2 linked regions of the Rhodopseudomonas palustris genome follow. Each later gene encodes a partner of the first gene's protein in a complex. Links are inferred from orthologs where the notes say so. Each region holds a gene or a part of one and is shown on either strand. Other genes may lie near its edges. The genes, in order: trxA and trxB.

Evidence for each region.
Region 2: the proteins of trxA (region 1) and trxB are in contact, whole or in part, in a crystal structure (PDB 1F6M), measured with the Escherichia coli proteins. The link is inferred for Rhodopseudomonas palustris from one-to-one orthologs.

What each region holds. Positions count from the first base shown.
Region 1 is NZ_CP140155.1:3,808,038-3,820,126, reverse strand. Bases 9,325-12,089 are described here. They hold trxA (thioredoxin), read left to right. Parts: upstream 9,325-10,429; coding sequence 10,430-10,750; downstream 10,751-12,089. Other genes in these bases: SR870_RS17180 (folylpolyglutamate synthase/dihydrofolate synthase family protein), read right to left, coding at 11,843-12,089; SR870_RS17185 (metallophosphoesterase family protein), read right to left, coding at 11,071-11,820; addA (double-strand break repair helicase AddA), read left to right, coding at 9,325-10,335. Outside these bases: SR870_RS17220 (sensor histidine kinase), read left to right, coding at 1-768; tRNA (adenosine(37)-N6)-threonylcarbamoyltransferase complex ATPase subunit type 1 TsaE, read left to right, coding at 765-2,282; SR870_RS17210 (PilZ domain-containing protein), read left to right, coding at 2,394-2,708; SR870_RS17205 (nucleotidyltransferase family protein), read left to right, coding at 2,910-3,632; double-strand break repair protein AddB, read left to right, coding at 3,704-6,853; more of addA, read left to right, coding at 6,850-9,324. UniProt on the Escherichia coli protein: Participates in various redox reactions through the reversible oxidation of its active center dithiol to a disulfide and catalyzes dithiol-disulfide exchange reactions.
Region 2 is NZ_CP140155.1:2,718,532-2,734,352, reverse strand. What follows is about bases 5,419-8,187. They hold trxB (thioredoxin-disulfide reductase), read right to left. Parts: upstream 7,402-8,187; coding sequence 6,436-7,401; downstream 5,419-6,435. Other genes in these bases: SR870_RS12285 (DoxX family protein), read right to left, coding at 8,163-8,187; SR870_RS12290 (Lrp/AsnC family transcriptional regulator), read left to right, coding at 7,659-8,141; SR870_RS12300 (LysR family transcriptional regulator), read right to left, coding at 5,510-6,433. In the rest of the region: SR870_RS12345 (D-amino acid dehydrogenase), read left to right, coding at 1-236; SR870_RS12340 (DUF4142 domain-containing protein), read right to left, coding at 347-928; SR870_RS12335 (SDR family oxidoreductase), read left to right, coding at 1,218-2,078; SR870_RS12330 (hypothetical protein), read left to right, coding at 2,125-2,430; SR870_RS12325 (hypothetical protein), read right to left, coding at 2,517-2,927; SR870_RS12320 (hypothetical protein), read left to right, coding at 3,206-3,430; SR870_RS12315 (hypothetical protein), read left to right, coding at 3,583-3,885; SR870_RS12310 (hypothetical protein), read left to right, coding at 3,986-4,381; SR870_RS12305 (ParA family protein), read left to right, coding at 4,532-5,212; more of SR870_RS12285, read right to left, coding at 8,188-8,570; transcription elongation factor GreA, read right to left, coding at 8,781-9,257; carB (carbamoyl-phosphate synthase large subunit), read right to left, coding at 9,490-12,819; peptide-methionine (S)-S-oxide reductase MsrA, read left to right, coding at 13,307-14,017; peptide-methionine (R)-S-oxide reductase MsrB, read left to right, coding at 14,049-14,462; SR870_RS12255 (DUF3309 family protein), read left to right, coding at 14,581-14,739; SR870_RS12250 (hypothetical protein), read left to right, coding at 14,922-15,212; SR870_RS12245 (glycosyltransferase), read right to left, coding at 15,238-15,821.

The sequences.
Region 1 (12,089 bases):
AGCGACACCGAGAACGTCGAGCGCGCGCTACGCGAGCGCAACGAGGCGCTGGAGACCGCCGATCGCATCAAGATCGACTTCGTCCATCACGTCTCCTACGAGCTGCGCTCGCCGCTGACCACGATCATCGGCTTCGCGCATCTGCTCGGCGATCCGAGCACCGGCCCGCTCAACGACAAGCAGTCCGAGTACATCGCCTACATCACCTCGTCGACCAACGCGCTGCTGGCGATCATCAACAACATCCTCGATCTCGCCAGCATCGACGCCGGCGCGATGACGCTCAATCTCGGGCCGATCGAGATCCGCCGCACCATCGCGGCGGCCGCGGAAGGCATTCAGGACCGCCTCGCGCGCGACCAGATAACGCTCGACATCGACACCGATCCGGCGATCGGCGAGTTCGTCGGCGACGAGCGCCGCGTCGTGCAGGTGCTGTACAATCTGCTCGCCAACGCGATCGGCTTTTCGCCCAGCGAGGCGACCGTGAAGCTCGTCGTCCGCAAGAAGGGGACCAGCGTGGTCTTCACCGTGACCGATGCGGGTCCGGGCATCGCGCCGGCGCTGAAGGACAAGGTGTTCGATCTGTTCGAGAGCGATTCCCAGGGCTCGCGGCACCGCGGCCCGGGCCTCGGCCTGGCGCTGGTGCGCTCCTTCGTCGAACTGCACGGCGGCAAGGTCGAGGTCGATTCGGTGGTCGGGCACGGCACCTCGGTGATCTGCGAATTCCCGATCGAGCCGACCGCACAGCGCAACGCCGCCGAATGACGGGTCCGGCGACATTCTCGGTCGCGCTCGCCAACGAGACGGCGACGGCGCGGCTGATGGCGGACATTGCGCTGCTGATAGGCCCGGGCGACGTCGTCACGCTGTCGGGCGATCTCGGCGCCGGCAAGACCGCCGCGGCGCGGGCGATGATCCGCTACCTCGCCGGCGACGACGAGCTCGAAGTGCCGAGCCCGACCTTCACGCTGGTGCAGAGCTACGACCTGCCGCCGTTCCCGCTGCTGCACGCCGATCTGTATCGCGTCGACGATCCCTCCGAACTCGACGAGATCGGGCTGTCGCCGCTGCCGGACGGCGTCGTCGCGCTGATCGAATGGCCGGAGCGCGCGCCCGGCGCGATGCCGGCGGACCGCATCGACATCGCGCTCAGCCATCGGCCGGCGCTCGGCTCGATGGCGCGCGCCGCCGAGATCACCGGTCACGGCAGGGCGGCGGCGCAGGTCGAGCGGCTGGCGGCGCTGCGCAGCTTCATCGAGACCTCCGGCTATGCCGAGGCCGAGCGCCGCCACATGCCGGGCGACGCCTCGACGCGATCCTATGCGCGGCTGGTCAGGGCCGACGAATCGCTGATCCTGATGAACGCGCCGCGGCGGCCGGACGGGCCGGCGCTGTATTCCGGCAAGAGTTACAGCGCAGCCGTCCATCTCGCCGAGGACGTTCGTCCGTTCGTCGCGATCGCCGGCGGTCTGCGCGCGCGCGGCTTCTCGGCGCCGACGATCCATCATGCCGATCTCGATTCCGGCTTTCTGATCACCGAGGATTTCGGTACGGCAGGCTTTGTCGAGGGGACGCCGCCCGAGCCGATCGCCGAGCGCTATCAGGCCGCGGTCGACATGCTGGCGGCGCTGCACGGCCAGACGCTGCCCGAGACGCTGCCGCTGCCGCAGGAGGACTACGCGATCCCGGCGTTCGACACCGACGCGATGCTGATCGAGGTCGGGCTGATGCCGGAATGGTACCTGCCCGACCGCGGCGCGCCGGCCTCCGCGGCGCTGCGCGGCGAATTCGTCGCGATGTGGCGACGGCTGCTCGACGGCATCGCCGGCGAGACGCGGACCTGGGTGCTACGCGACTTCCACTCGCCGAATCTGATCTGGCTCGCCGCGCGCAGCGAGATCGCCCGCGTCGGCGTGATCGATTTCCAGGACGCCGTGCGCGGGCCGGCCGCCTACGACGTGGTGTCGCTGCTGCAGGACGCCCGCATCGACGTGCCCGAAGCGCTCGAACTGGCGCTGCTCGGCCGCTACATCAAGGCCCGGCTCGCCGCCGATCCGGGCTTCGATCCGGCCGGTTTCGCGCGGCTCTATGCGGTGATGTCGGCGCAGCGCAACACAAGGCTGCTCGGCACCTTCGCGCGGCTGAACCGGCGTGACGGCAAGCCGCAATATCTGCGCCATCAGCCGCGGATCTGGACCTATCTGGCCCGTTCGCTGGCGCACCCGTCGCTGGCCGGGTTCCGCGACTGGTATCAGGCAAATGTACCGGCGCCGCGCTGATTTGAACGGTCGGCTTTACGTCTTGTTAGCCGGGCTTTCGCTAGGTTGATTGCCTGCGTAATCTTCCCAGGAATGGCCCCTCGTGGTCGCTGTTCGGGGCGAGGAAAAGAGATGGCTGGCGAACGTAACAAGGATGGGCGCGTCGTATTCGAACGCGGAATCCGGGCGCAGATGATGGCGATCGACGGCACCTGGCGCCGTCCCTGCATGCTCGAGGACGTCTCCGAGTCCGGCGCCAAGCTGACCGTCGAGGGGTCGGTCGAAGGGCTGAACCTCAAGGAGTTCTTTCTGCTGCTGTCGTCCACGGGCCTGGCCTATCGCCGCTGCGAGCTGAGCTGGGTCAATGGCGACCAGATCGGCGTCAGCTTCCTGCGCCACGACAAGAAGAAGAAACAGGTCGCGCGCGCGGCGGCCCCCGCCGCCTGACGGCCGTCGCACGCCGGGCATGATTGCGCCGGATCGCCGCGCGACGCTGTTCGCCCGGCGGATGTCGCATCGGCGTCATGGTTCACGATTACCTCAAGACCGCTGAGATGTGACCGCCAGGCTGGCCGCCGATAGACCGGCCGGTGCTGCGTGATACAATCGATTCGCACGAATCCGGTTCGGTCCCAACAACGAGCGACGATGTCCGTTCAACCTTCAAAAGCGATGGTTCTCGCCGCCGGCTTCGGCGTGCGGATGCGCCCGCTGACCGACCACAAACCCAAGCCGCTGGTGCCGGTCGCCGGCAAGCCGCTGCTCGATCATGTGCTCGACCGGCTCGCCGACGCCGGCGTCGCCGAGGCCGTGATCAACGTGCACTATCTGCCGGACCAGATCATCGATCACACCGCCGCGCGCACCAGCCCGCGCGTGATCATCTCGGACGAGCGCGACGTCGTGCTGGGCACCGGCGGCGCGGTGGTCAAGGCGCTGCCGCTGCTCGGCGAAGCGCCGTTCTATCATCTCAACGCCGATACGCTGTGGATCGACGGCGTACGGCCGAATCTGACGCGGCTCGCGGATGCGTTCGATCCGGCGCGGATGGACATTCTGCTGCTGATGGCGCCGACCGCGGGCAGCATCGGCTATGCCGGCAAGGGCGACTTCGCGATGGCCGCCGACGGCACTCTGCGCAAGCGCAAGGAGAACGAGGTGACGCCGTTCGTCTATGCCGGCGTCGCCATCATGCAGCCCGCGATCTTCAAGGATGCGCCGCAAAGCGAGTTCTCGCTGACGCGGATGTTCGACCGCGCCGCCGAGCGGCAGCGGCTGTTCGGGCTGCGGCTCGACGGCGTCTGGATGCATGTCGGAACCCCGGACGCGGTCGCCGCCGCCGAGCGCGCCTATCTGGCCAGCGTCGCGTGAAGCGCCGCCCGGCACCTCCCGTGCCGGTCCGCGCCATGCCATGATCGCCCGATCGGCGAATCAGGATTTTCATGCGCGTTTTCAGTGTCCCGCCCTCCGCGCCGTTTTTGCGCACGACGATCGAAGCTCTGGTCGACGGCCGATTGATCGAGGGCTTCGACGCGCGCGCCAGGCCCGAGAGCCTCGCCGAGGCGACGCTGTATCTGCCGACCCGCCGCGCCGGTCGCCTCGCGCGCGACGTCTTTCTCGACGTGCTCGGAACCGACGCCGTGCTGCTGCCGCGGATCGTCCCGCTCGGCGACGTCGACGAGGACGAACTGGCGTTCGCGCAGGCCGCGACCGGCGCGGCCGATCTCGACATTCCGCCGGCGCTCGACGGCCTGCCGCGTCGCCTGTTGCTGGCGCAACTGATCGCCGCCTGGGCCAAGGGCCTGCGCCCCGGCGATCCGCTGCAATCGCCGCTGGTGGTCGGCGGCCCGGCCTCGACATTGGCGCTGGCGGACGATCTGGCGCGGCTGATCGACGACATGGCGACGCGCGGCGTCGATTGGGCGGCGCTCGACACGCTGGTGCCGGAGGCGTTCGACCGCTACTGGCGGCTGACGCTGGATTTCCTCAAGATCGCCGGGCAGTGGTGGCCGCAGCATCTGCGCGAGAGCGACCGCATCGAGCCGGCGGCGCGGCGCGATCTGTTGATCGAGGCCGAAGCGGCGCGGCTTGCGGCGCATCGCGGCGGGCCGGTGATCGCGGCGGGCTCGACCGGCTCGATGCCGGCGACCGCGCGCCTCCTGCACGCCATCGCCCAACTGCCGCATGGCGCCGTGGTGCTGCCGGGGCTCGACACCGAACTCGACGAGGCGGCGTGGCAGATGATCGGCCCGGTGCACGACAAGCAGGGCAAGCTCGTCTCGCCGCCGTCGCCGAACCATCCGCAATTCGCCATGCACGCCCTGCTGGCGCGCATGGGATTGGAGCGGCGCGACGTTATCCGCCTCGGCGAAGGCAAGCGCCACGGCCGCGAACTGCTCGCTTCCGAGGCGATGCGGCCGTCGGCGGCGACGGCATCGTGGCACGACCGGCTCGCCGACCCCGCTATCGACCAACTGATTGGCGACGGCACCCATGGCCTGACGCTGATCGAGGCGCCGAACTCGGAGATCGAGGCGCTGACGATTGCCGTCGCGCTGCGCGAGGCACGCGAGCGCGGCCAGTCCGCCGCTTTGGTGACGCCGGATCGCGCGCTGGCGCGCCGCGTCGTCGCGGCACTCGGCCGCTGGAATCTTCCGGTCGACGATTCCGGCGGCGACTCGCTGATGGATACGCAGGCCGGCATCTTCGCCCGGCTCGCCGCCGAGACGGCGTTGCACGGCTGCGAGCCGGCGACGCTGCTGGCGCTGCTGAAACACCCGCTGCTGCGGCTCGGCCGCGACGCGCACGGCTGGCGCTCCGCGGTCGAGACGCTGGAATTGGCGCTGCTGCGCGGCACCCGGCCGGCGGCCGGCAATGAAGGTCTGGCCAAGGAGTTTGCGCACTATCGCGCCGAGTTGACGAAGCTGAGGCGCAACGAGGCGAGCGCGCTGCACAAGTCGGAGCCGCGCGCGCGGCTCGGCGACGACGCGCTCGACGGTGCCGAGACGTTGATCGTGGCGTTGCGCGCCGCGCTGGCGCCGCTCGAAAGCGTCGGCGCCGACCCGCTCGATCTGTGCGCGTTCGGGCAGCGTCATCGCGACGTGCTGATCGCGCTGTCGATCGATCACGACGAAAATGCAGTCGCGTTCGAAGGGCCGCAAGGATCGGCGCTGCTGAAAGCGTTCGACGATCTCGCCGCGGTCGCGCCGCTGAGCGGCGTGATGGTGCCGCCGCATGACTACGCGGACGTGTTCGAGACTGCTTTCGGGGATCGCACCGTGCGCCGGCCCGAACTCGCCGATGCGGCGCTGCGGATCTACGGCCCGCTCGAGGCGCGGCTGACGCAGCACGATCGCGTCGTTCTCGGCGGGCTGGTCGAAGGCGTCTGGCCGCCGGCGCCGCGGATCGATCCGTGGCTGTCGCGGCCGATGCGCCACGAACTCGGGCTCGATCTGCCGGAGCGCCGGATCGGCCTGTCGGCGCACGATTTCGCGCAACTGCTCGGCGCGAATGAAGTGATTCTCACCCACGCCAATAAAGTCGGCGGCGCGCCGGCGGTGGCGTCGCGGTTCCTGCACCGGCTCGAAGCGGTGGCGGGCAAGCCGCGCTGGAGCGACATCAAGGACCGCGGGCAGACGTATTTGGACTACGCGCTGGCGCTGGATCGGCCCGAAAAGGTCGTGCCGATCGCCCAGCCGGCGCCGAAGCCACCGCGCGAGGCCCGGCCGCTGAAGCTGTCGGTCACCGCGATCGAGGACTGGCTGCGCGATCCCTACACGATCTACGCCAAGTTCATTCTCGGCCTGTCGGCGATCGACCCGGTCGACATGCCGCTGTCGGCGGCCGATCGCGGCTCGGCGATCCACGAAGCGCTCGGTGACTTCACCCAGCGCTTCCCCGATGCGTTGCCGGACGATCCGGCGCGGGTGCTGCTCGCCATCGGCGAGAAGCACTTCGCGCCGCTGATGGATCATCCCGAGGCCCGCGCGCTGTGGTGGCCGCGCTTCGCCCGCATCGCAGCCTGGTTCGGCAATTGGGAGCAAGCGCGCCGCGCCGACGGCCCGCGCGTGTTCGCCGAGCGCGACGGCAGCCTGTCGATCGCGCTCGACGGCGGCCGCAACTTCGTGCTGACCGCGCGCGCCGACCGGATCGAGCATCGCGCCGACGGCAGCTACGCGATCCTCGACTACAAGACCGGCAACCCGCCGACCGGCAAGCAGGTGCGGATGGGGCTGTCGCCGCAACTGACGCTCGAAGCCGCGATCCTGCGCGAGGGTGGCTTCGACGGCATCGACGCGGGCGCGTCGGTGAGCGAGCTGACCTACGTCAAGCTCAGCGGCAACTCGCCGCCCGGCGACGAGCGCGTGCTGGAACTGAAGATCGAACGCAAGGACGAGCCGCAGTATCCCGACGATGCCGCAGCCGAGGCCCGCGCCAAGCTCGAAGCGCTGGTCCGACGTTTCGACGACGAGGCGCAGCCTTATCACGCGCTGGTGCTGTCGATGTGGGCGCAGCGCTACGGCCGCTACGACGATCTGGCGCGGATCAAGGAATGGTCGGCCGCTGGCGGCGTCGGGGAGGCGCAGCGATGAGCGGCCCGCGCAGCATTCCGGATCAGGCCCGCGAGCGCCAGATCCTCGCCTCCGATCCGTCCGCCTCGGTGTTCGTCTCGGCCAATGCCGGCTCCGGCAAGACGCATGTTCTGGTGCAGCGCGTCATCCGGCTGCTGCTCGATGGCGTGCCGCCGGAGCGCATCCTGTGTATCACCTTCACCAAGGCCGCCGCCGCCAACATGGCCGAGCGCGTCTTCACCACGCTCGGCCGCTGGGTGACGCTCGACGACGACGCGCTGACGGCCGCGATCCGCGCCACCGGCATCAATTCGGTCGCTCCGTCCCTGTTGGCGCAGGCGCGAAAACTGTTCGCCTGCGCGCTGGAGACGCCGGGCGGGCTGAAAGTGCAGACCATCCACGCGCTGTGCACCCGGCTGCTGCAGCAGTTTCCGTTCGAGGCCAATGTGCCGGCGCGGTTCAGCGTGCTGGACGATCGCGATCAGGCCGAATTGATGCAGCGCGCCAGTCTCGCGGTGCTGCTGCAGGCAGCCGCCGCGCCGGACAGCGCCGCCGGACGCGCGCTGGCGCTGGCGATGACCAGCGCGGCGGATATCACCTTCCGCGAGGTGGTGCAGGAAGCCTGCATGAGCCGCGACCGCTTCCTCGGATGGATCGCCCAGGCCGGCGGTGTCGACGGCGCGATGGCGCAACTCTCAGTGACGCTCGGCGTCGCGGCGGAGGACAGTTGCGACAATGTCGAGCGCGACATCGTCGACGGCCCGCATCTGCCGCGGTCGCAATGGCCCACGGCAGCGGCGATGTTCGAACAGGGCAGCGCCAACGATCAGGCGCAGGCCAAGCGGCTGCGGGCGGCGATCGCGCTGTCGGGCACCGCACAGCTCGACAAATATTGCGAGGTGTTCTTCACCAAGGACAACGGCCTGCGAAAAAGCTTCGCGACCAAGAAGATCGCCGATGCCGCGCCCGGTCTGGTCGAGGACCTCAAGCGCGAGGGCGCGCGGCTCGAGGATCTGCTGGAGCGCCGCCGCGCGTTGCTGATGCGCGAGCGCACCCGCGCGCTGCTGGTGATCGCCTTCGACGTCGCCGAGCGCATCCGCCGCGAAAAGCAGGAGCGCGGGCTGCTCGATTATGATGATCTGATCGACCGGACGCTGCAGATGCTCGACAGCGGCGCGTCGAGCTGGGTGCATTTCAAGCTCGATCGCGGCGTCGATCATGTGCTGATCGACGAGGCGCAGGACACCAGCCCGAAGCAATGGGACATCGTCGCGCATCTGATCGCCGAATTCACCGCCGGCGAGGGCGCGCGCGAGGGCGTGCGGCGCACGGTGTTCGCGGTCGGCGACGAGAAGCAGTCGATCTTCTCGTTTCAGGGCGCGGTGCCGAAGGAATTCGCCGAGCGGCGCGATCTGCTGCAGCGGCGCTTCCACGGCGCCGGGCTCGCCTTCGAGAAGGTCAGCTTCAACTACTCGTTCCGCTCCGGCGCCACCATCCTGCAGTCGGTCGATCACGTGTTTCGCGATCGCGACATCTACCGCAGCATTCACGCCGACGACGCCTATCCGCTGCATCAGGCGCTGACCGATGCAGGCCCCAGCCTGATCGATCTGTGGCCGCTCGAAGTGCCCGACGACAAGCAGGACATCGAAGGCTGGCGCGCGCCGTTCGATGCGGTGTCGGAAACCAGCCCCGAAGTGCGGCTGGCGCACAAGGTGCAGGCCGAGATCGCGTCGCTGATCGGCAGCGGCACCATGACGGGGTCGCAAGGCGACCGGCGTCGGCTGCGCTATGGCGACGTGCTGGTGCTGGTGCGTCGCCGCGGCTCGGCGTTCGATGCGGTGATCCAGGCCTTGAAGCGCGGCGGCATTCCGGTCGCCGGCGCCGACCGGCTGAAGCTGACCGAACACATCGCGATCATCGACCTGATGAATCTGGCGGACGCGCTGCTGCTGCCGCAGGACGATCTGGCGCTCGCGGTGGCGCTGAAGAGTCCGCTGTTCGGGCTCGACGACGACGATCTGTTCCGGCTGGCGTGGCGGCGCAAGGGCTCGCTGCGCGCCGCGCTGCGCGAACACGCGGCGGGCGATCCGAAACTATCAGCCGCGCTGCATCGCCTCGACACCTGCGCATCCCGCGCCCAGGCCGAGACGCCGTTCGGCTTCTACGCCTGGCTGCTCGGCGGCGATGGCGGCCGCGCCCGCATGCTGCGCCGGCTCGGGCCGGAAGCCAATGACGCGCTCGACGAGTTTCTCGAACTGGCGCTGAGCTTCGAGCAGAAGCAGCCGCCGTCGCTGCAGGGCTTCGTCGCGTGGCTGCGCGCCGCCGATACCGAGATCAAGCGCGACATGGAAATCTCGCGCGACGAGGTCCGCGTCATGACCGTGCACGGCGCCAAGGGGCTGGAAGCGCCGGTGGTGTTCCTGGTCGATACCACATCGTCGCCGGCCGATAGCCAGCGGCTCAATCTGATCCGGCTGCCCGGCGGCAATGCGCAGCCCGGCGCGCCGTCCGCGATGGTGTGGGCCGGCCGCAAGGCCAACGATCCCCGCGTCGTCGAGCAGGCCCGCGCCGCGATGATCAGGGAGACCGAGGACGAATATCGCCGGCTGCTTTACGTCGCGATGACGCGCGCCGCGGATCGGCTGATCGTCGGCGGCTGCATGCCGGGCAATCGCAACGATGTCCGCGCGCTGTCCTGGTACGATCTGATCAGCAAGGGTCTGGAGAGTTCGGGTTTGGCGATGCGCGCGGTGCCGCCGCCGGATGGCGCGGTGAAGCGTTATTGCCGTCCCGAGGACGAGACCGTCGAAGCCGCCGCGCCCGAAGCACCGCCCGCCGCGTCGCCGCTGATCGTGCCGGATTGGTTGCGCCAGGCCGCGCCGGCGCAACGCGCGTCCGACGACGTGCTGCGGCCATCCGATTCCGACGAGTCCGATGCCCGCCGCCTGCGCCGCGGCGAGTCGGAGGCGCAACGCCAGCGCGCCTTGCAGCGCGGCACGCTGGTGCACCGGCTGCTGCAGTCGCTGCCCGATCTGCCGGCGGATGTTCGCGCCGACGCAGCCGCGCGCTATCTCGCCCGCAATGCGAAGGATTGGAACGACGAGGACCGCGCCGCGCTCGCCGCGCGGGTGCTGCAGGTGATTGCTGACCCCCGCTTCGCCGCTGTCTTCGCGCCCGGCAGCCGGGCCGAGGTGCCGGTCGTCGGCCGGGTGCAGCGCCATGGCCAACCGGTACTGGTGTCCGGCCAGATCGACCGGCTGGTGGTGACCGACGCCGAGGTTCTGATCGTGGATTTCAAGACCAACCAGTCCCCGCCGGCGACGCTGGCCGAAACGCCGCCGGCCTATCTGCGCCAGCTTGCGCTGTACCGGGCCGTGCTGGCGCTGCTGTATCCACAGCGGATCGTCAGGGCCGCCCTGCTGTGGACGGAAACGCCTGAAATCATGGAGATTTCAGCCTCTGCGCTGGACGCGGAGCAGGCCGTGCCGCCGATCGCGTGAGCGCGCTTGACCCCGCCCCGGCGCGTTCATACTTTGAATTCAGCTCCCCGGCGCGATTCCCGCTGCGCCATCATCCGCTTTCACGAGGTATTCCATGGCCGTAGGCAAGGTGTCAGACGCCGATTTCGAAGCTGAAGTTCTCAAGGCGGAGGGGCCGGTCGTGGTGGATTTCTGGGCCGAGTGGTGCGGCCCCTGCCGCATGATCGCGCCGGCGCTGGACGAGATCTCCGGCGCGATGGGCGACACGGTCAAGATCGTGAAGCTCAATGTCGACGAGAGCCCGGTCACCGCGTCGAAATACGGCGTGATGTCGATCCCGACGCTGATGATCTTCAAGGGCGGCGAGATGGCCTCCCGCCAGGTCGGCGCCGCGCCGAAGGCCAAGCTGCAGCAGTGGATCAGCTCGGCGGTCTGAGCCGCGCCACTGAACGTTCTGCAACGGCCGGCATCCGCCGGCCGTTTGCGTTTCAGAGGGCAAGCACACCACGCGAACGCCGCGCCCGCGTCGCCCCCACCCTAGCCCTCCCCCGCAAGCGGGAGAGGGACCGACCGTGCCCGGTGATAGACCTTGTCTCGGATCGCTTCGTCAGCGGACGCGGGGGCACCAGCACTGCCCCTCCCCACGCACGACGCGCCCCCTCTCCCGCACTTGCGGGGGAGGGCTGGGGTGGGGGCGACACGGGCAGAGCGCGGGCGACTCCTGCCCTCGAGCTCGCGCAGAAGCAGTCGATCCGTTCAGGCTGCTGGCCTGACCCATCCGCTCGCCAGCGTGTCGGCATAGGCCGCCATGCCGTTCCGTCGGGCGAGTGCGGCCATCGCGGCGTGGTCGTAGGGGATCAGGCGAAGCGAGACCCGCCATTCGCCGTTGGCGCGATCGAGGATCGCGTAGCTCGCGTCCGGCGTGCCGGTCTGCATCAGATGCGGATACGGCACGCGATCACGATAGCCGGGACAGCCGGCGCTACCGGGATTGACGATCAGCCGGCCGTCGCGCAGGCGCACCGCGCGGGGGATGTGGGTGTGGGCGCACAGGATCAGCGATTGCGCGATGCCGTCGGCATGGGTCTCGATCGCGGCGAGATCCGACATCCGGATCGCGCCGTCCGGGTTGACGGTTTCGAGCCAGTAGGTCTCGTCGTTGCCGGGCGTGGCGTGGCAGAGAAACACCGCGCCGTCGAGCACGTGCGTCGCCGGGATACTGCGCAGCCAGTCGAGATGATGGGCGTCGAGCTGATCGAACGCGATCTTGTCCCACGCGCCCATGTCGTCGCGCGGGCGATCGAGCAGATAGCGGTCGTGATTGCCGAGCACCACCGTGATGTCGAGCGCCATCAGCATGTCCAGCGTCCGCCGCGCGTCGAGCGGGCCGCTCGCCATGTCGCCGAGGCAGACGAGGTGGTCGACGCCCTGCCTGCCGATATCGGCCAGCACCGCCTCCAGCGCCGCGTAGTTGCTGTGCATGTCGGCGATGGCGGCGATCCGCATGGCGGGTCTCGTTCGGTTGGGGTCAGTTCGGCGGCGTGCCGTTGAGGCTCAGCACGTGGCCGGCGAGATACAGCGAGCCGGTGATCAGGATACGCGGCGGCAGCTCGTAGGCAAGGCCGGCGATCCGCCGCAGCGCGGCGTCGACGCCGTCGGCGAGTTCGACCCGCAGGCCGAGCGCACGTCCGGAATCGGCGAGCGCTTCCGGCGCCATCGCGCCGGCGCGGTCGGGGATCGGTACCGCGATGACGTGGCGCGTCAGTCCGGTGAAA
Region 2 (15,821 bases), 1.1 Mb from region 1 along the record:
CGCCCGACGGCCCGCCGATTATCGGGCCGACGCGGTTCGACAACCTTCACCTCAACACGGGCCATGGCACGCTGGGCTGGACCATGGCGTGCGGCGCCGCCCGCGTCGTGGCGGACCAGATTCAAGGCCGCGAGCCCGAGATCGACGCGCGGGCGCTGTCGATGGCGCGCTACGATCAGAAGATCGGTCCGGCGAGTTGGCGCGGAGCTGAGGCGGGTTCGTCCGCAGAGGCTTGAAAATCGCGCGCTCGGAGTTCCGGTTCAGAACCGGAACTCCGAGCGGCTCACCACCGAGATGCGAGTGTCGGCACCGCGACATTCGCGGTGCTGCGGAGTGCGGCGTCCCACTACTTGGACGTCGGTGCGGCTGCGGCCTTTCCGCTGTTCGGATTGAGCGTCTGCGCCATTTCGAGATGGTGCTTCAGCGCCGGCAGGGTCTTGGCCGCCCAAGCCTTCAATTCGGGATGGTCGCCGCTCGCGGCGTAGCTTTCGAACAGCGCAATCGCTTCGTTGTGGGCCTCGACCTGCTGGGCTGCGTACAAGGCGGTGAACTCGTCGCCGCGCGCCATGTTGAGGGCGTCGTACCTGCTTTGATGCACGGCATCGAGTTGACTTGGCACGTCGACGTCGAACTTTCCGACCACGATGAAGCGCTTCAGCTCGGACGAGGTCTTGCCGTGGTCCTCGATCATTCGAGCCGCAAAAGCCTTCTGTTCGTCCGTGCCGCGGGCCTGGGCCAACCGGGCGGTCGCGAGCTCGAACAAATCCGAAATCGAGACTTGCGTGACGAATTGCCGCGTATTTGCGCTGATGCTGGGCGATGCGGCAGAGGTGGTCTGACCGGTCGCCGGCTGGGCGGACACGTGGGTGGGGAGCATGCAGGCCTGGGCGAGCGTAAGACAGCTCAGTGCAAGGACGGTGCGTTTCATCGAGGTTTCCTTTCAGTTTTTCTCGCATCCGTGCCGGCCGCCAACTAAGCGACCGGCGTTGCGGCGTGTGATGCTTCAAGCCGCGACGGGACTCACGGTTCCTGTCTCTGCGCTCGGTTCGTCGGGCGGATTGGCGCAGGGCGCGGCGGATCGAGCGACCGGCGGGACGGACCGCGTAGCGGGGGCGGCCCAGGCTGCGGCGGCTGGCGATCCCGCGTCGACGTCGCGCGCACCGGCAGGAACCACACGCGCCCGGGTCGATTGATTTCCGACCTGAGAGGAGCCCGCCATGCAGCCGACTTATCCGAAGCCGCCTTATCCGAAACAGCGACAATCGATGCCGGGAACGACGGCCGGGATGAATCCGCGGCCCGATCACGGCGAGACCAGCTACACGGGGTCAGGCCGGTTGAAGGGCATGAAGGCCGTCATCACCGGCGGCGACAGCGGCATCGGCCGCGCCGTGGCGATCGCCTATGCGCGCGAGGGAGCCGATGTTCTGATCTCGTATCTGAACGAAACGGAAGATGCGGCGGAACTGAAGGCGCTGATCGAGAAGGAGGGCCGCAAGGCGGTTCTGGTCGCGGGAGATCTGCAGGATGCGGCGCATTGCCGATCGGTCGTGAAGCGGGCCGTCGATGAGCTCGGCGGTCTCGACATCCTGGTCAACAATGCGGCTCACCAGGCGACGTTCAAGGACATCGGCGACATCAGCGACGAGGAATGGGAGCTGACGTTCCGGGTGAACATCCACGCGATGTTCTATCTCACCAAGGCGGCCGTGCCGCACATGAAGCCGGGCAGCGCGATCGTCAACACGGCATCCATCAATTCCGATGTGCCGAATCCGAGCCTTCTCGCCTATGCGACGACGAAAGGGGCGATCCAGAATTTCACCGCCGGGCTCGCGCAGATGCTCGCCGAGAAAGGCATCCGCGCCAATGCGGTGGCGCCGGGACCGATCTGGACGCCGCTCATTCCCTCGACGATGCCCGAAGAGGCCGTCGAGCATTTCGGCGAAAGTGTGCCGATGAAGCGCGCCGGTCAGCCAGCGGAACTGGCGACGGCCTACGTCATGCTCGTCGATCCGCGGTCGAGCTACACGTCCGGCACGACGGTCGCGGTGACCGGAGGGAAACCCTTCATCTGAACCGGCGTTGCCGACAGGCGCAACAATCCGAGAGGGAGACGAGAACATGCAGCAGGCCATCAGCGGAGAATTCTCCACGCGGAGGGGCGCAGAGCTCGCGGTCGAGCAGCTCGTGCAGGAATACGGCATCGACCGCGCCGCGATCCTCGTCACCGCGCGCGGCGAGGAAAACAGTTCCGGATCGAAAATCGCAGGCGCCGATGCGGAGAGCGGCCATCCCGGCGTCGAGAAACACACCGAGCCCGAACTGAACGGGATGATCGACGTGTCGATCAAATGCGGCGCATCGCAAGAGTCGGTGGTGGAGACCGCGCTGAAGAAGGCAGGCGCTCAGCAGATTACAAAGAGCTAGGTCTGGCGCCGCGGCCTAAGCACCGTCAATGCTTTCGTCTCTGTGAGGCTTTGGCGTCGATTGAGGATGCGGGAAGCGGCGCAGAGCTACGACGATGATTTCTGCATCCCGACGGTGGCTGAGGTCGCCGCGTGATCGGGGAAGCGGGTTGTCAGCGCGGCTTTCAGAAATTTGAAATGCCCGATGCTGACGTCGAGCTCGAAGAGCCGCCTTTCGCCATTGGCGATGTCAGCGTTCAGCTGATTTTGGAGCGCTGAATTGGCGGGCTCCCGATCGAGATATTCGTCGGAGTCGTTTCCCGCGGTGATCGCCGCGCGGGCCGTCGCATCGTTAACGCGCTGAGCGAGGCCGGCATATTCGGCCCGCGCCGACCTGAGCGCGTCGTCGATCGCCCCGGCGACGGAGGCGACACGCGCGGCATCCGTGGCCATATCCCGTGTCGACGAACGAGCCTTGAATTGAGTTTCGGAATTCGTTCGGGTGAACAGCTGGAACATGGGTCTACAATCAGATTGACGGGAATCGGCGCCTATACTGATACAATTTCACCGCTCCAATGGAATTGCAACCAGCGGGTTTATGACGAAATTGTGTCGCGATGATTGGACGCCGCTCTCGAATCGTCTCCGACCGGTCGCGACAGTCGTTGCGAAGAAAGCCTGCTGATCCGCCCGCTTCAGATGATGAAGCTCGATCTGGGCCTCAGGCGGGAACGACGTTCCAGCGCAGACGTTGCACCGCCGCAAAGCATCGCACTGAGTCAGGGAGGCGCGCCGTGGGACAGTTCGAGCCGAGTGACGAGGCCATCGCGGTCCTGGTCGATATCGCGCGAACCGCGGGGCGCGATCTCAATGCGGGGCAGCGACTGGAGCTCGATCATCTGGTGTCGCAAGGTTTCGTCGCCGTGGTGCCCGGCGGTTCGACGTCGCGCAGCTACGAAGTCACACCCAAAGGACAAAGCCTGCTCGATAGCCGCGGCGTCGGCGCCAATGAGGCGTGAGACGTCGGCCGAGTGGATCCTAACTGCGATGCGCTGCAGCTTGCCATGCGAGCGCGCCTCCCTCAGAATTCGGCTCGATTGCTGAACCATGAGATTATTCGCGGCGCGAAGACATCGGGGGGCGCATGATCGGATTTGGTTGGGAAGGCAGAGTGGCTGCTCTGCTGCTGGTGGTGGCGAGCCTGCCGCTGGCATCGACAGGTGCGGCTGCCTACACGGCGGACCAGCAGCAGGCGTGCAGCGGCGACGCGATGCGATTGTGCGGTGCGTTCGTGCCGGACGTCGATCGGATTACGGTCTGCATGGTTCAGAACAAGGCGCGGCTGACGCCGGCCTGCCGGGTCCATTTCGGTCCGCCACCTTCACGCTTGCGTGCGGACAGATCGGTTCGGGCGAAGCCTGCCGTCGTCAAGCCGAAGCGCATCCAGAAATCCGCCCCACGCGAGCGCCGCTGACCGGCCGGGCGGCGGGCATGGCGATGTGCAAGTGCTCCCGGCAGCGGCGGGTCTGGCAACGCTCGAGCCCCCATCCTATCTCCCTGGGATGGAGAAGACTGTGAACGAAACCGACCATCGCGCGGAACTCGATCGCCATCTGGCTTGGTTCGAGTCGAAACTGCCCCCGAAGCCCGCGCATTTCGTCGGATGGTTGCGCCGGCCGACGTCGAAATACGTCCGTCTGCCGGTCGGCGTTCTGCTGATCGGAGGCGGAGTGTTCAGCTTCCTGCCCGTGCTGGGGTTCTGGATGCTGCCGCTGGGCCTCGTCCTGATTGCGCAGGACGTGCCCGCGCTGGAGAAGCCGACCGCGCGCACCTTGGGCTGGGTCGAGCGGAAATGGGTCGAGCGGCAGCGCAAGAAGGGCCGCGACATCACACCGTTCGTGCCGGATCAGCAAACCGGCGCGGCAGCCACGGCATCCGACGATGCGGGCGAATCGCGCATGAAGGCTTGATGACTGCGGGTGGCAAGCGATTAGTGTGACTCAAAAGCCATCTGCCGATGCAATCTGGCAACGCACGAGTCGCTGCATGCAATTTTGTCTTTCACGAATCAGCGTCCTGATTCACCTTTGTCAACTATTGGTGAATCGGGAGGCCATCGTATGAACGTCATCGTCTTTGCGTCGCGTAAGGGCGGCTCCGGGAAAAGCACCCTGACCGCGCACTTGGCTGCTCATGTCAACAAAGCGTCGCGCCCGTGTCTGCTGATCGATGCCGATCCGCAGGGCTCGCTGACGTTGTGGCACAAGCTGCGTGGTACCAACGAGCCGCCGCTGCGCACTGCGACGCGGTCGGTCGGCGAGATCGTCGCATCCGCCAAGCGCGACGGCATCGAATGGGTGTTCATCGACACCCCGCCGAATTTGTCCGCGGTGGTCGAAGACGCGATCCGCAATGCCACCATGGTGATCATTCCGGCGCGTCCGGGGGTGTTCGACGTCAACGCGGTGCAGGATACGATCCAAACCTGCCGCGCCAATCGCAAGCCTTACGCCATCGTGCTGAACGGTGCGCCGGCTCTGCGTGACGAAGTCGAGAGCCGGATCGTGACCATCGCCCGCGACGCGCTGGCGAAGTTCAAGGCTCCGGTCTGGGGCGGCCAGATCACCAACCGCGCCGACCTGCTGATGGCGCTCGGCGAAGGTCAGGGCGCTCGCGAGTATGCGTCCGAAGGCCGCGCCGCCTATGAGATCAACCGTCTCTGGGCCGCGATCGAGCGCTCGGTGAAGGCGATCCGTGGGGCCGGTTCGGCCGGCGGCGCGATGCACAAGCAGGCCGCGTAAGCTGCTTCGACTCAGGCGCGCGGGGATCCGCGCGTTGAGCCCGTGATCGATCGTCGAATCCGCGCCCGTCGACCTGCGATACGTGCCAAAAAAAACCGGGCTCGCGAGGAGCCCGGCTAAGGTCGTGGCCAAGTGCGGCCGACACAATCACCTTCCAAGAGGGGTAACTGAGACTCCACACCACTGGAGGAGGGGGACATGCGTAGTGCGAACCCTCAGCGTGAAGCCATTTGATCTGCGAAAGCGCATCGCAGCAAGCGGTCCGCCCGCATGTCAGTCATGCGGGGACCGGGGTCTTCAGCTCGGCCAGCGCTGCGCCTTGTTGACGACGAAATCGCGGAACACCTGCACGCGCGCCACCGTCTTCAACTCTTCGGGATAGACGAAGTAGGTGTCGAGCTGGATCGAGTCTTCCTCGCCGAACAACTGCACCAGCCGGTTCGGGTCTTCGACCAGGTAGTCCGGCAACGCGGCGATGCCGAGGCCCTGCTGACAGGCGCGCACCAGACCGAGGATGTTGTTGACCTTGAAGTAGGGCTCGCGCGGTCCGGAGCCGTTGCGGCCGGCATCGACCAGCCAGCTCCGGTTCTGCAGATGCGGCGGGACCTGGCTGTCGCTCAGCATGATCAGGCGATGATTGTCGAGTTCCTCGAGCGTCCGCGGCGTGCCGAAGTGCTTGATGTATTCCGGCGAGCAATAAGCGTGGAAGCCGATCGAGAACAGCTTGCGCTGGATCAGGTCGGGCTGGGTCGGCTTGCGGGTGCGGATCGCGACGTCGGCCTCGCGCATCGAGAGGTCGAGTTCTTCGTCGGTGACGATCAGCGAGATCCGGATCTCAGGATACAGCGCGGTGAATTCGCCGAGCCGCGGCACCAGCCAGTGGATGCCGAGGCCGGGCGTGGTGGTGATCTTGAGGTCGCCGCTCGGCCGCTCGCGGCTGTCGGTCAGCTTGGCGCGGGCCGCCTGCAACTGCATGAAGACGTCGTGCGCGGTGCGGAACAGCAGGTCGCCCTGTTCGGTCAGGATCAGGCCGCGGGCGTGCCGGTGGAACAGCGACACCGACAGTTCCTGCTCAAGCGCGCTGACCTGGCGCGACACCGCCGATTGCGACAGACCGAGCTGCTCACCCGCATGGGTGAAGCTGCCGGCTTCGGCGGCGGCGTGGAAGACCTTGAGCTTGTCCCAATCCATATCGGTGAACCCGTCGCGGTGTCGAGCCATGACTACTCCGCCGCCTGGCGTTCGCTGGCTCGCACTGCGAGGAAGCGTTCGGCTTCCAGCGCGGCCATGCAGCCGAGGCCCGCAGCGGTGACGGCCTGGCGATAGGTTTCATCGGCGACATCGCCCGCGGCGAACACGCCGGGAACCGAGGTCGCGGTGGAGTTCGGCGCCACCTCGACATAGCCGGACGGCTTCAGCCTGAGCTGGTCCTTGACCAGTTCGGTCGCGGGCGCGTGACCGATGGCGATGAACACGCCGTCGGCGCGAACCTCGCTGAGCGCCCCGGTCTTGACGTTCTTCAGCCGCACATGCGTGACCTTGGTCGGTCCGTCGCTGCCGCAGATCTCGTCGATCGCGCTGTCCCAGATCACCTTGATCTTGGGGTGCTTGAACAGGCGATCCTGCAGGATGCGCTCGGCGCGGAAATGGTCGCGGCGATGCACGATGGTGACGCTGGCGGCGAAATTGGTCAGGAACAGCGCTTCCTCGACCGCGGTGTTGCCGCCGCCGACCACGACGACGTCCTTGCCGCGATAGAAAAAGCCGTCGCAGGTGGCGCAGGCCGAGACGCCGAAGCCCTTGTAGGTCTGCTCCGACGGGATGCCGAGCCACCGCGCCTGCGCGCCGGTGCACAGAATAACCGTATCGGCGATGTAGACGTCGCCGCTGTCGCAGGTCAGTTTGAACGGGCGCTGGCTGAGGTCGAGATCGACGACGAGGTCGGTCACGATCTTGGTGCCGACGTGCCGGGCCTGCCTCTCCATCTGCTCCATCAGCCAGGGGCCCTGGATGACGTCGGCGAAACCGGGATAGTTCTCGACGTCAGTGGTGATGGTGAGCTGCCCGCCGGGCTGGATGCCCTGGATCAGGATCGGCTCGAGCATGGCTCGCGCGGCATAGATCGCGGCGGTGTAACCGGCCGGTCCGGAACCGATGATCACAACTTTAGCCTGGACTCGACTGGGCACGTTTCAGCTCCCCAGAGATAGGGCGGCGCGAAGCAGGGATTTGCCTGGCAGGGGCATCGCCGTTGGGCGGAAGATTTCATCCGGAAGTCTATGTTATCTGGTGAGCTATGCAAGATTTGCAACACGTCCGTGCAGGATTTCCCACCATGTTTGGCAAACGAGTTGTGAGCATCGCGAAATAAAATTGCGCAAGTTTGGGCAAGTGCGTTATGAGGGGGACGATTTTCCGCCCAATCCGCAACACGGGATTTCGCCGCGTGTCCAAGAGCCTCGATCAGATCGACCTCAAGATTCTCCAGGAAATCCAGGAAGACGGCCGAATCACCAATGTCGAATTGGCGAAGCGGGTCGGCATCTCGCCGCCGCCCTGTCTGCGGCGGGTCCGGACGCTGGAAGAGGAAGGCTACATCCAGGGCTATCGCGGATTGCTCGATCCGGCCCAGCTCGGCTTCGACGTCACGGTGTTCGCCTCGGTGCATCTGTCGAGCCAGGCCGAAGCCGATTTGCGCGGTTTCGAGGAATTCGTCCGCAACGAGCCGCTGGTCCGGGAATGCTGGATGCTGTCCGGCGAGGTGGACTTCATCCTCAAATGCGTGGCGCCCGACATGGCGACGTTCCAGAATTTCGTCGCTCATCTGACGGCCGCGCCGCACGTGCGCAACGTGCGGACCTCGCTGGTGCTGCGCAATTCGAAATATGCCCCGGCGGTGCCGCTGGAATTGAAAGCGGCGGCGACCTGAACGGGCGCCACCGCGACGCCGTCAGCGCCCGCGGATCATCCGGTCGATGCTGACCGGCCCGCCGCCCGCCGTCGCCAGATACAGACAGGCGAAGCAGAACAGGATCGCCGCGGTGCCGCCGTTGAGCAGCGGCAGCCAGACCGGCGTGTCGCCCTTGAACATGTGGCCGAGGAAATAAGCGAACGCCATTTCGCCGGAGAGAATGAACGCCACCGGGCGGGTGAACAGTCCGAGCATCAGCAGCGCACCGAGCACCAGTTCGAGCGTGCCGGCGGCCCCGATCAGCGAAAACAGCTCGACCTTCGCGAAGTAAGGGACGGCCGGATATTTGAACAGCTTCGCGATGCCGTACTGAAGCAGCAGCAGGCCGGTGACAAAGCGAAACAGGCTCAGGGCGAAGGGCTGCCACCTGGCTGCGAAACTATCCACGTTCGGTATCCCCCTGGTCGATGTCGATCGCCGGTGGATACTTGGCGGCGCGCGTCATTGTCCATCACCCGCAGAACAGCAACACGGACAAGTGATTTCGATTCGATCGCGCGTGATCGGTCCCGTGCTCGCAGATCAGCCCGCTTCGACGCAGCAAAAAGGCCGCCCGCGGCGGCCTTCAGCTCGATCGTTCTGCCGTAGTAGCAGGCGTCAGCGCCACTCGACCTTGGCGATCTCGTAGGCCTTGGCGCCGCCCGGGGCGACGACCTCGACCGAGGTGCCTTTGGTCTTGCCGATCAGCGCGCGGGCGAGCGGCGAGGTGATCGAGATCTTGCCCTTCTTGGCGTCCGCTTCGTTCTCGCCGACGATCTGCCACACCGCCTTCTTCTCGGTGTCCTCGTCGATCAGCGTCACGGTGGCGCCGAACTTGATGGTGTCGCCGCTGAGCTTGCTGATGTCGATGATGTCGGCGCGCGCCAGCTTGTCCTCGAGCTCGGCGATGCGGCCCTCGTTGTGCGACTGCTCTTCCTTGGCGGCGTGATATTCCGCGTTTTCGGACAGGTCGCCATGCGAGCGCGCCTCGGCGATATGCTCGATGATGCGCGGACGATCCACCGACTGGCGCTGCTTCAATTCGTCCGAAAGCGCGGCGTAGCCGCCCGCCGTCATCGGTACCTTTTCGACCATCTTGCCTTCATCCTTCAGCATTCGTCGCGGTGCGCCGCTGTCTGCGCATCCGCGATGTCGTCAGCTTACAAAAAGGGAGCGAACCGCCAAAGCGGTGCCCCGAGAATACTTCCAGCCGTACCCTGGGTCGCCGCGAAACGCCGGATCAAACAATCCAGATGCTGGCGGGTTCCCGTCCTGCCGGCGTCGTTGCCAATCAAATTTGCCGGGCGCGCCACGCGCCCGGTGATGATCAGGTCTCGGAAAAGTAGCTCTGCAGGGTCCGAACCTCAAGGTCTCCGCCCAGATAGGCCCGTATTCCTTTTGCGGCGGCCACGGCCCCCGAAAGAGTGGTGTAATACGGAACCTTATGCAAGAGGGCAGCGCGTCGCAACGACCGGCTGTCCGCCAGCGCCTGCGGCCCCTCGGTGGTGTTGAACACGAGCTGCACTTCGCCGTTCATGATCGCGTCGACGATGTGCGGCCGGCCTTCCAGCACCTTGTTGATCTTTTCCGCCGGGATGCCGTGGTCGCTGAGATAGCGCTGGGTGCCCGAGGTCGCGATCACCTTGAAACCGACCTCGTGCAGCAGCTTCACCGCGTCGGCGATCCGGGTCTTGTCGCTTTCGCGGACCGACACGAACACCGTGCCCTTGCGCGGCACGCGCGTGCCGCCGCCGAGCTGGCTCTTGGCGAACGCGATCTCGAACGAGCGATCGAGCCCCATGACTTCGCCGGTCGAGCGCATCTCCGGGCCGAGCACGGTGTCGACGCCGGGGAAGCGCGCGAACGGAAACACCGATTCCTTGACGCCGACATGGTCGAGCTTGCGCTTCTTCAGACCGAGGTCGGCGATCTTCTCGCCGGCCATGATCCTTGCGGCGAGCTTCGCCACCGGCATGCCGATCACCTTGGCGACGAACGGCACGGTGCGCGAGGCGCGCGGATTGACCTCGAGCACGTAGATCTCGCCGTCCTTGATGGCGAACTGCACGTTCATCAGTCCGACGACGTCGAGCCCGAGCGCGAGCTCGCGGGTCTGGCGTTCGAGTTCGGCGATCATCGGCGCATCGAGCGAATGCGGCGGCAGCGAGCAGGCACTATCGCCGGAGTGGATGCCGGCTTCCTCGATGTGCTCCATAATGCCGACGATGAACGTGTCCTTCCCGTCGCACAGGCAGTCGACGTCGATCTCGGTGGCATCCGACAGATAGCGGTCGAACAGCAGCGGGTTGGTGCCGAGCACGGTGTTGATCTGGCCGGTCTTGTCGTTCGGATAGCGCGCCTTGACGTCGCCGGGCACCAGCTCGGGCAGGGTGCCGAGCAGATAATCGCTGAGCTGATTGTCCTCGCGGATGATCTGCATCGCGCGGCCGCCCAGCACGTAGGACGGGCGCACCACCAGCGGCAGGCCGAGTTCGGCGGCGACAAGGCGGGCCTGCTCGACCGAATAGGCGATGCCGTTCTTCGGCTGCTTGAGACGAAGTTTGTCGAGGATGCGCTTGAAGCGGTCGCGGTCCTCGGCGAGGTCGATCGCGTCCGGCGAGGTGCCGAGGATCGGCACGTCGGCGGCTTCCAGCGCGCGCGCCAGCTTCAGCGGGGTCTGGCCGCCGAACTGCACGATCACGCCTTTCAGAGTGCCGTTGCTGCGCTCGGTGTCGATGATCTCCAGCACGTCCTCGGCGGTGAGCGGCTCGAAATACAGCCGGTCCGCGGTGTCGTAGTCGGTCGACACGGTTTCCGGATTGCAGTTGACCATGATCGATTCGTAGCCGGCGTCGTGCAGCGCGAAGCAGGCGTGGCAGCAGCAATAGTCGAACTCGATGCCCTGGCCGATCCGGTTCGGGCCGCCGCCGAGGATGATCACCTTGTCCTTGGCCGAGGGGTGGCTTTCGTCGGACGCGGGGCCGGCGAACGGCGACTCGTAGGTCGAATACATGTAGGCGGTCGGCGAGGCGAATTCCGCCGCGCAGGTGTCGATCCGCTTGAACACGGGACGCACGCCGAGCGCGCGGCGCTTGGCTTTCACCTCGGCTTCGGTGCTGCCGGCCAGCACTGCCAGGCGGGCGTCGGCGAAGCCCATCGCCTTCAAGGTCCGCATTCCGAACGCATGGTCCGGCAGCCCGCTGGCGCGGACCTTGTTCTCCATCTCGACGATGCCGCGCAACTGCGCCAGGAACCACGGATCGATCTTGCAGGAGTTGAAGATCTCGTCGTCGGTCCAGCCGAGCCGCATCGCCTGCGCGACCTGCAGCAGTCGGCTCGGCGTCGGGGTGCCGAGCGCGGCGCGGATCGCATTCTTGTCGTCGCCGCGGCCGAGCCCGTCTATCTCGATTTCGTCGAGGCCGGTGAGGCCGCTTTCGAGGCCGCGCAGCGCCTTCTGCAGGCTCTCCTGGAAGGTGCGGCCGATCGCCATCACCTCACCGACCGACTTCATCGAGGTCGTCAGATTGTGCGAGGCGCCGGGGAATTTCTCGAAGGCGAAGCGGGGAATCTTGGTGACCACGTAATCGATGGTCGGCTCGAACGCCGCCGGCGTCGCGCCGCCGGTGATGTCGTTGGCGATTTCGTCGAGCGTGTAGCCGACCGCGAGCTTGGCCGCGACCTTGGCGATCGGGAAGCCGGTCGCCTTCGAGGCCAGCGCCGAGGAGCGCGACACCCGCGGATTCATTTCGATCACGACCAGCCGGCCGTCGTCCGGATTGACGGCGAACTGCACGTTGGAGCCGCCGGTCTCGACGCCGATCTCGCGCAGCACCGCCAGCGAGGCGTCGCGCATGATCTGGTATTCTTTATCGGTCAGCGTCAGCGCCGGCGCCACCGTGATCGAATCGCCGGTGTGGACGCCCATCGGGTCGAGATTCTCGATCGAGCAGACGATGATGCAGTTGTCCTTCTTGTCGCGGACAACCTCCATCTCGTATTCTTTCCAGCCGAGGATGGATTCCTCGATCAGCACCTCGCTGGTCGGCGACGCATCGATGCCGCTCTCGACGATTTCGATGAACTCCGCCTTGGTGTAGGCGATGCCGCCGCCGGTGCCGCCCATCGTGAAGGACGGCCGGATCAGCGCCGGGAAGCCGATCTCGTCGAGCGCGCGCAGCGCGTCGGGCAGGTTCTTGACCTGGCGCGAGCGCGGCGTTTCGAGGCCGATCTTGGTCATCGCCTCGCGGAAGCGCTCGCGGTCCTCCGCCTTGTCGATGGCGTCGGCGGTGGCGCCGATCATTTCGACGTCGAACTTCTCCAGCGTGCCGAGCTTGCGCAGGCTCAGCGCGCAGTTCAGCGCGGTCTGGCCGCCCATCGTCGGCAGCAGCGCGAAGCCGCCCGGGATGACGTAGCGTTCCTTCTCGACGATCTTGGCGACGATCTCGGGCGTGATCGGCTCGATATAGGTCGCGTCGGCCAGTTCCGGATCGGTCATGATCGTGGCCGGATTGGAATTGACCAGGACGACCCGGTAGCCTTCCTGCTTCAGCGCCTTGACCGCCTGGGTGCCGGAATAGTCGAATTCACAGGCCTGGCCGATCACGATGGGACCGGCGCCGATGATGAGGATGGTGGAGATGTCTGTTCGTTTGGGCATCAAATCTCGCTGACGCGGGCGGGAATTTCGGGCACAAAAAAAGGGCGCGCAGCCGCGCGTCCCTTGTTCTACAAGCGCCGGGCTTCCCAGGCGCGCGGGCGTGTCTTAAACCAGTTTCCGCGACCGCGAAAGGGCTTGCAGCCGCCCGTCAACCACCAATTTCGGTGGTTGGAGGCCCAGCCTGGACTTGAACCAGGAAAAAAGAGCGTTGCACCGCCCCCGCGTTGATCTTCCGCCACCGGGCCGACCGCACTGTGGCGCTTTGCGGCCCGACGATCCAGCGCGAAGCTGAGTTAACCTTACTTGCTGTGGAACCGACCGCCTGGTGCGCGCAGCCCTCACGGCCTGAGGCCTCACGCACTCGTGTCCCCCGTTTCGTAACAATCGGCGCGGAGCTGCGTATCTTGGACAGCCGCGGGTGACGGCGCGGGCCGCAACCGCCCGCCGTCCGTCCCCGCAATGCCCATCGAATCCGCGAGGAAAGCCCATGCGCTCCATCAGCCGTCTTGCTCTTCGCGCCGCCGCCCTGGGCGCGCTGGCGCTGTCCGCCGCCTTTGCACCCGCGCTCGCTTCGGAGGAGGCGGTGGTGATCCCGCCGCCGGCGCTCGACGCCATCCCGGCGGACAGCACCCAGACCGCCGTGTTCGCGGGCGGCTGCTTCTGGGGCGTGCAGGGCGTGTTCCAGCACACCGCGGGCGTGCTCAACGCCGTGTCGGGCTATTCCGGCGGCAGCAAGGCGACCGCCAATTACATGACGATCTCGACCGGCGTCACCGGCCACGCCGAGGCGGTGGAGATCAAGTACAACCCGAAGCAGATCAGCTACGGCAAGCTGCTGCAGATCTTCTTCTCGGTGGCGCACGATCCGACCCAGCTCAACCGGCAGGGCCCGGATTCCGGCACGCAATATCGCTCGGCGATCTTCACCCTGAACGACGAGCAGAAAAAGGTCGCCGACGCCTATATCGCGCAGCTCGATGCGGCGCGCGTCTACAAGAAGCCGATCGTCACCAAGGTCGGCGCGCTGGAGGGCTTCTATGCCGCGGAAGCGTATCATCAGGACTACCTGACGCTGCATCCCACCCAGCCCTATATCGTCTATAATGATTTGCCGAAGATCGAGAACCTGAAGAAGCTGTTTCCGAAGGACTATCTGGAAAAGCCGACGCTGGTGAGCAGCGCCAAGGTCACGAACTAGCGGTGGATCGCCCGAAGGTTCAGGAGTTGCCATGACCGATACCAAGACGATGCCCGGCAAGGTCGCCAAGAGCGAGGCCGAGTGGCGCAAGGAACTGACGCCGATGCAGTATGCCGTGTTGCGCGAAAAGGCGACCGAGCGTCCGTTCTCCGGCGAGTACGAGCACGATCACACCCCCGGCACCTATGTCTGCGCCGGCTGCGGCCAGACTCTGTTCGAGTCTGATGCGAAGTTCGATTCCGGCTGCGGCTGGCCGAGCTTCACCACGCCGGCCGAGGCCGCCCATGTCGACGAGGAGCGCGACGTCAGCCACGGCATGGTCCGCACCGAGGTGCTGTGCTCGCGCTGCAGCGGCCATCTCGGCCACGTCTTTCCCGACGGCCCCGGACCGACCGGATTGCGCTACTGCATCAATTCGGCCGCGCTGAAGCTGAAGCCGAGATAGTCCCACTCCCTGAGGGGAGCGGGCGCGGCGCGCGGGTCGCAATCGCCGAGATCAGGCATATCATTTCTCCAGAGCCGGAGCGGCGCTCGCGCCCCGCCACCCGGCCGGGGAGGGCGATATGTCGATCGCAACCATTCTCATCCTTGTCCTGATCATCCTGCTGCTCGGCGGCCTCAGCCAGCGCTTCGGCGGCTACGGCCAGGGCCACGGCCTGACCGGCCTGATCGGCGTGGTTTTGATCGTGATTCTGGTGCTGTTGCTGCTCGGCAAGGTCTGATGCCGCCATCGGCGCCGGCAGGGGATCGGCCGCGGCCGGTGCCCGCGCGTTCGCCGGCGGGGTCGCATTTTTCCACAGAATGCCTATATCTGAGGGTGCATCCATCGGGCGTTGCCTGGCTGCCCGCAGTGGCGCGGCTGACGCGCCAGATTCACCCATTTTGTCAGAAGGTTAGTCGCGTCATGGCATTCAGCTTCGAGACTTCCGCCGAATTATTTCCCGCAGCGATCCGGAAAAAGAAGCGTGCCGGCTTCACCTATCGCCGGTTCGACAATGCGGCGGACGCCGTGCGTTTCGCCATCGAGGAACTGCCGGCGGATTCGCTGAACGGCGCCTATCTGCAGGTCGACGAAGCCCGGTTCGACCAGAAGGGCATCCGCTCGCTGTACGATTGCGAGGCCTTCCCGCTCGAGCGCAAGCTGCCGGTCGCCGAGCCCGAGGCGGTCCAGGACGCCAAGGAAGACGCCGCCTGAGCCGATCCGGCTCAGCGTCGTTGTTTCACGTCCGGCTCAGGATCGTGTCGATGCGCTCGGCGTAGCGGCGGCCGCAGGCTTGCAGGCTGTAGTTGTCGAGCATGTTGCGGCGCGCCCGTTCGACCTTGGCGGTCGCGATGTTCGGATCGGTGAACAGCGCCTTCATATGGGCGGCCGCGCTCTCGGTCGAGGGTTCGAACCACTCCTGATCGTTCCAGTAGATGTACTGATCCTCGAGCACCGGCGTGACGTGGCCGTCCACGACGAAGGCGGTCTCGTCGGTGCAGAAATCGCGATTGCCGCTGTAGTTCGACGCGATCACCGGCGTCCGCAGCAGCATCGCCTCCGCCATGATGCGACCGAACCCTTCGGACCGGTGCAACGAGACCAGCGCGTCCGCCGATTCGATCAGTTGCATCACGCGCGCCCTGTCCCAGGTTTCGTAGATCAGATTGATCCTCGGGTCTTCCTCGGCGAACATCTTCAGCGCGAGCAGAACCGGATTGCCCTCCGCATTCATCGCCTTGATGGTCAGGCCGACATCGTCGAATTGTCCTTTCGGAAACGCGCGCTGAAACGCCCGGATCGTGCCCAGCGGGTTCTTGCGGG